Regions from separate parts of the Paenibacillus sp. sgz302164 genome, predicted to be linked through region 1. Evidence: riboswitches for the same ligand, from Rfam matches in the RefSeq annotation. Region 1 holds a riboswitch; each other region holds the start of a gene.

What was found. A riboswitch is a leader RNA that binds a small molecule or an ion and turns the genes downstream of it on or off. The one in region 1 is predicted to bind cyclic di-AMP.
Region 2: linked by a shared signal. The riboswitch ahead of AC0LWT_RS36980 (C40 family peptidase) and the one ahead of AC0LWT_RS37265 (resuscitation-promoting factor) in region 1 are both predicted to bind cyclic di-AMP.
Region 3: linked by a shared signal. The riboswitch ahead of AC0LWT_RS31090 (CAP domain-containing protein) and the one ahead of AC0LWT_RS37265 (resuscitation-promoting factor) in region 1 are both predicted to bind cyclic di-AMP.

The regions. Positions count from the first base shown of each region.
Region 1 covers NZ_JBVYOL010000046.1:20,224-22,486, reverse strand. Annotated here, with positions in the region: gene AC0LWT_RS37270 (ABC transporter ATP-binding protein) at 1-143, opposite strand, end outside; cyclic di-AMP (ydaO/yuaA leader) riboswitch at 426-626, shown strand; gene AC0LWT_RS37265 (resuscitation-promoting factor) at 917-2,056, shown strand; gene rnmV (ribonuclease M5) at 2,174-2,263, shown strand, end outside.
Region 2 covers NZ_JBVYOL010000044.1:38,313-40,575, reverse strand. Annotated here, with positions in the region: gene AC0LWT_RS36985 (hypothetical protein) at 1-10, opposite strand, end outside; gene AC0LWT_RS36980 (C40 family peptidase) at 180-1,064, opposite strand; cyclic di-AMP (ydaO/yuaA leader) riboswitch at 1,069-1,219, opposite strand; gene AC0LWT_RS36975 (hypothetical protein) at 1,316-2,263, opposite strand, start outside.
Region 3 covers NZ_JBVYOL010000025.1:92,581-94,843, reverse strand. Annotated here, with positions in the region: gene AC0LWT_RS31095 (DUF4188 domain-containing protein) at 1-62, shown strand, start outside; gene AC0LWT_RS31090 (CAP domain-containing protein) at 149-1,033, opposite strand; cyclic di-AMP (ydaO/yuaA leader) riboswitch at 1,041-1,177, opposite strand; gene AC0LWT_RS31085 (hypothetical protein) at 1,366-1,551, opposite strand; gene AC0LWT_RS31080 (DUF4062 domain-containing protein) at 1,548-2,263, opposite strand, start outside.

The DNA.
Region 1 (2,263 bases):
ATTGTCGTGCTTTTGCCTGCGCCGTTGAGTCCGATCAAGCCCATCATTTCACCTTGGCGGATTGAAAAAGTAAGTCCGTGCAGGACAGGTTTTCCTGGAAGATATCCCCCGTAAAGGGAGTCGACTTGTAGAATGGGGTTCATCGAATGGCCTTCCTTTTCAGCAAATTATTGGCATTTTTGAACCAATTTCACCCATCCCCATTATAAACAAAATTGCTATTAAAGCCTAATTTAAACGTAAGAATTGCGAAAAAAAGCGTCAGAATACGTTATAATGAGAAAAACGTACTAAAGACCAAGATTTATAGCCGGAAATGTTTATTATTTCCGAATTCCGCCCTTTTTAGCGGGCGATAATCCCTTTACAGGTTTAGATTTACAGCGTAATATACTTTTCATAATAACTTAATAACCAATTTGCCAAATTTCCATTCGCTGAGTTCCATTTATGGGAACGGGGGAACCGCTGCAAACATTCGGAAGCACATGCAACCGCCGAATGCCAGCAGAATGAATATCAGGGGTGAATCCAACGACAACGAGCAAGCAGCTTGTTGTCCAGGTAGGGCGACTCTCACGTCCGAATCCGTCAGCTAACCTCGTAAGCGTACCGAGAGAGGTAACGATTGTCGTGTCTGGTTGTATTTTTCTATGCATACAAGGCCACGGGAAGAGTCCTCTTTCCGCTGGTCTTTTCATTTTTTCGAGATAGTGCAGGCTAGATGATCATAGGATGAAAAGCGAAGGAGGTGGGACTACCGCAGCAGCGTCCGGTAATGGCCGCGTTGTTGTCGGGTGAACTCCGCTGCAAAGCTGGAGAGGCTTATTAAGTTAATCACAAACTGACCTTAGTCGCGTCTAATTTAATCATGCGTAACACACGGGCGGCGAGGCTTTGAAGGAGGACCGAAGAAGTGGGCAACATCTCTTTAACCGAGACCCATGTAAGTCGATCATCCAGCATGTCCTTGGCACTACGATGGAAGCATGAAAACTTGCGTTTGATTTTAAGCCTAGGTATGATTTCAATCGCTATGACTTTCATGTTTTTGGTGTTGTTGTACGGTACGGCTACCAAGAGCGTATCCGTAGTTGTGAATGGACAAGAAACCGTTGTGCATACGAAGCAATGGGTCCTGCAACGCCTACTGGATGAACAAGCCATTAAGATTGGTGAACACGATCAAGTTTCTGCAGCGCTCACGACTCCGATCAAGGGCGGAGAGAAATTCGTGATCGATCATGCGTCACCGATTCAATTGACTGCTGATGGAAAGACCACCACTGTTTACACAACTGCAAGAACGGTTGAAAGTGCATTGCAGGATTTACATATTGCACTTGGGGAGCTTGACCGAGTCACTCCTGAACCGGCATCTTCGCTTTTACCCGGCGATACAGTCAAAGTGGTCAGGGTAAAGAAAGAGCAGAACGAAACAACGGAACCGATCGCGTTCGATACCGAGAAGAAGAACGATGCATCGCTGCTCAAAGGCAAGGAACAGGTCGTCCAGGAAGGCAAAGAGGGCGTTCTGTTGAAAAAAATGGAAAAAGTATTCGAAGACGGCGTTTTGGTCTCCGAAGCAGTTGTAGATGAACAGGTTCAAACGGAAAGTGTGAAAAAAGTCGTTGCCATCGGCACGAAAAATCCGGTCGTCGCTTTATCGGCCTCATCCCCTAGCGTGGATGAAATTTCAAAGAATGGCGTCAAATTCGGCTACAAGCAAATTCTCAAAAACGTGAAACTCACCGCATATTCGGCGGGAGTGGAGTCTACCGGCAAATCCGCGGACAGCCCCGGGTTTGGCAAGACGTTTACAGGAACTACAGTCACCGAAGGCAGAACGATCGCGGTAGATCCGAAGGTTATTCCGCTCGGATGGTGGGTGTACATCGACGGTATTGGCTTCCGGCGCGCTGAAGATACAGGCAGCGCCGTGAAAGGGCAAACGATCGACGTTTACTTCGAAGATGAGAACTATGCCAACAAATTCGGCACGAAGAACGGTTATACCGTCTATGTCGTAGGGCCGAAGAAGCCGACTGAGAATTAAGGGGTAATCCGGTTTCTGCATGGGCAGAATGTATATATAGATAGATAGGTCGTTCACGAATGGCAAAAGAAGAGGAGACCCCTCTTCTTTTTGTGCGTACAGGGAAAGGAACGTTGTATGATAAAAGAAGTTATCGTTGTCGAGGGCAAAGACGATACCGCAGCGATTCGCCGGGCCGTGGAGGCGGATACGATCGAAACCGGCGGC
Region 2 (2,263 bases), on a different contig from region 1:
CTGTCAGCATGGAGATCGCCGTTCACCCGCTTCCTCTTTCTCCGAACATTTCTTCATTATAGGCGAAAAACGATAAAAATTCGATATAAATCGCAATTTTTCAACACAAAAAAGAAACATCCGTTTTCCGTGGCTTGCACAAAACAGATGTTTCTTTCATTTTTCAGACAGGCTAGCTTCTATATGATTCTCTTGGCGCCAACGTATCTCGCGCCCCAATACTTGCTCGACAAACTCTCGACGGCTACTCCTCTTGAAGAGGTGGATGAAATAAATTGATCATTCCCTAAATAAATACCGACATGATCGACAACACCGCGGCCAAAAAAGACCAAATCTCCCACCTTCAGATCGGATACCGGCGTTCCGGCATCGCTGTACATTTCGGCGGAAGTTCTCGGAAGATCGATTCCTTCCGCTTCAAACACATAACCGACAAGACCCGAGCAGTCAAATCCGCGCGGCGTCGTTCCGCCCCATTTGTACGGGACTCCCATGTAATTGCTCGCCGTCTGCACGATCAGATCGGTCATGGACGGCTGAGGCGGCGCAGGCGCAGGTGCGGGTGCGGGCGGTTCCGGCGGCGCCGTCCAGGCCGGCTTGTGGGGCTTGCCGTCCGCATTCACGATCGCGATCTGATTCGCATCGCTCCACTCGATCTTGGAACCGAACGTTTCCGTAATAAAACGAAGCGGTACGTATGTACTTCCCTGGATAAAAGCCGGGCTGCTCTCCAGGCTGATTTTCTTGCTGCCCACAAGCGCTTGCTGTTCGTCCGTCCTCAGTGAAACGACCTGATCCTTGGTCAACACCGAGACGGCGACCTCGCCTCCTTGCTTCGCCCATTTCACTTCATAGCCCAGTTTGTCGGTTACGGCCCTTAACGGCACTTGCAAATTCCCATTTTTGTCGATAAAAGGCTGCGCGTCCGTAAACTGCACGATGTCGTCGTTGACCTGGACTTTGACTGAAAGCGCTTGAGAAGCTTCCGCTTGGGCAGGCAGCAAAGCAGCGCCGGATACTGCTGCGCCGATAAAAGCGCATGAATAAACAAGACGTTTCAAAAAGATTGCCTCCCTGAGCCTCCGAGGTTAGTTGACGGGTTCGGGAAGAGGAATTCCCTTGACCGGTTCGGACATCCGAACCGATCTTTCACCCCAAATGAAGAAGTCCCCCGTACCGGAGCTTGTGCTGCTCCAAGATTCGGCATTTTTTTTTACTTTGATAGACTAGCATAGAATTCGGACAAATTTCAAATTTTGCGTCGCGGTAAAAATTCCCAAGGCCAAATCAGGCGTTTTGCCTGCTCCCAGCCTTAAGCCGGATCGCGCTCGACGCGGAGCGCAAACCTCATATGAGCGCCGGAAACTTGCGGCCGGTAGCGGTATACCACTTCAACGCGATTGTCAAAAACGTTGATTTCGGGCGCGGGCGCATCGGCCTCTACGCGGCAAGTCAGCCCAGGCATTGTCCACACATCGGGAGCTATGTCGGCGTCGTGAATATGCTTGCCCGCAATTTCGAAAAACAGCTCGATCTCCGCATTCGTCTGAAAATGAACGTCAACCGCGAGCCGGTCCTGCTCCGCTTCGGCATCGAACGCAATGCCTCTCAGATGCGTGTTCCAATGCTTGCCCGCTTCCCGGCGAATCAGCCTCATATAATACTTGTCTCCAGCGCCGGTTCGCCAGTGCATCGTCGCAGGATGCATTTGCCCGTTCGTGTTGCGGCTCCCGGTCATCCCGCCGATCATCAGATTGTCTTCGATCCAGGCCGTCGCCGTGCACAGATTCGAGTTAGCGCCGGGGCGATCCCGTTCGCACAGCTCTCTGAACTGCTTCCGGGCCAGCCGCCGGCCCTGGAACGCAGCCAGCGCCGGTTTAACGGCCGGCGGCACGTCGACCCCGACCAGAGCGATCATCGGGTCATGCTCGGATTCGCAATTGATCCCGGCGAGATACTCGTAGCCTTGGCCCAAAGCCAGATAAAGAAAGACGCCGATCGAGCTGTGGTCTCTCATTTCCATCTCATAGGCGCGCGAGAACGGCCCCGACAAATTTTCCAGATTCGGATTGTAAAATAAAGCGATGTTCGCCCACAGTCCTTGCTCGATCTCGCGGCCGATCCGCCGGAACGCATCCGTCTTGCTGTAGTTCCGCCAAAGCCCCAGCACGGTCAGATCGACGCCGTAATACGTCGTTGTATTGAACTCTGCGAACGACCCGAACTCCGCGAAAGCTTCAATGAACTTGCCCGCCTCCCG
Region 3 (2,263 bases), on a different contig from region 1:
GCAGAAGAACGGGCGGAACCAACGATCCCGCCGTACCGACTCCGCCGAATCCCGCGGTATAATCTGAAGCGAACTGCGGGACAATAGTAGCGAACAGCAAAACAACCGTTTCCGGAGGGTTCGGAAACGGTTGTCGTATGAATCAATATTAATTGGCGATAAATTCTTGAACCCATTCGTTGTTGTAAAAGGCTACGCCAATTTTCGTGTAGTTAGGGCTTAAGATGTTTTGGCGATGACCTTCGCTGTTCATCCAGGCAGTCATAACTTCTTGCGGAGTTTGCTGCCCCATGGCAATATTTTCGCCGGCATACGTGTACTGGATTCCGTATTTGGTCATCATATCGAACGGAGATCCGTAAGTTGGCGAAGTGTGATCGAAGTAATGGTTGTTGTACATGTCTTTCGCTTTATCAAGCGCCATAGCAGCCAAACTGGAGTCGCTTGTAAGCGGGCTCAAGCCTGCTTTGGCCCGTTCCTGATTGACCAGGGTGACGACTTGATCGGCATAAGTGGAGCTGGAAGTGTCCGTAGTCGTGCCTGTTGTCGTTCCTGTATCAGTGCCTGTGGAAGGCTGTGTCGTTGTTCCCGTATCAGTGCCCGTAGAAGGTTGTGTCGTCGTACCTGTGCCACTGCCTGTGTCAGTACCCGTAGAAGGCGTATCCGTCGGCGTTGTGCCGGTGGAAGGCGTTCCGGTATTCGAGTCTGAGCCATGATGTCTTACGTGATGATGGTAAGAACCCGATGGCATATTGTAATTGCCGGGAGATTTAAACAGGCCGGCCCAGTTGCTCGGATCAAACAATTGCGGATATTGCTGAAGCAAGCTGTCCAGGGAAGTTCCTTGAGAATTTCCTTGCTGGAGTCCTTGCTGAAGTAATTGCTGAATGTTTTGCTGAAGCCCTTGCGGGAGCCCCTGCAGGTTGCCGATGACTTGGCCGTTCACAGTGTAAGTAGCTGCGGATGCCGCTCCGGAACTTACGATCATGCCTAATACCAGCGCACCTGTGATAGCTGTTTTCTTGAAACGCATTAAAACCATCCTCTCCTTTTTTGGCCTACGAGGTTAGCTGACGGATTCGGGTCAAAGAGAAATCACCCTGCCATTTTGCAATGGCTTCACCCCAAATAAAGAGGTTCCCCCGTGCATCTTTCGATGCTTTGGCCGTTTTGTTTGCTCAGCAAGAACAGCAGTTTCCCACGTCCTTCTGTGGGTTTCATTCTAGCATAGAAAACTAGGGGGGATCACCCCTCAAATGTTTCCATTGATAGAAACAGGCAGCCGCAACAAAAAAAGCCCGGCCGTCAGGTTTCCCTGATCTGGCCGCGCTTGGCGTCGTTTCGGTTGGTATGTACGCTGTTCGCTTATCGGCGTCTTGCTGCCGCGAACCGGCTTTTTATCAATTCCAAAGCTTTCGTGCTTTCTTCCTTTTGCTCTCTTAGCAAATCTTGAAAGCTCTTGTTGGGAGAAACAAAAAGCAGCGCGTCTTTGGGCTGCTCGCCTACGGCTACCGACACTTTTCCGTTAATGGATACATATACAGTTGTCATGGCTGCATCCCTCCGATCATTTTCCGGGCAAATTCAAAAACCATAGGGTTCTGGTTCATTATAGCATATAATACGTCATCTCGAAAAGTGACAAACTTCCGCGCATCCCAGCCGGAATCGGCCCGAAAGTGGCAGGTCATGACCCGGTCCTGGCATTTTACCGTTAAGTAGAGCGTTTGCTTGGCTTCATTGAAAAAAAGCTGCTCCGGATTGTCCCTTTTCGCCGTAATCGATACGTACGATTTTTCATTATTCAGCAGAAAAAAAGGTTCGCTAGTCGTATTCCCGACTTCCAGCAGCAAATTCATCCGCCCGTTGTCGCGCGTATATATCGTAACGGCCGAGCAATCATGAAAGGCGCCGATGTCCTCGGACATATAGTTTCCATAATGGCGCTTTACCATTCTGCCTTTGAGCTTGCTCATAAAATCGGCGAAAAAGAGCGCCATCCGATCTTTCGGTAAATGTTGAAAAAGCGGAATATTGCGCTCGATGAATTGAGCGAACTCTTCATGCAGTTGAATTTGTTTCGTATACGTTTCGAACGTAGCTTCAAGCGGAAGCAGCAGAACGCCTCTGCGCATCAAGTCGCTGAAATAGTCTTTCCAGTCGATAGAGACACCCAGTGAGAGCTCTTCCATATAAATCCCTTTTTTGACCAAATCATCGATGAAAAACCACACGTACGGATCGATGTGGGAAGGTACTTGAG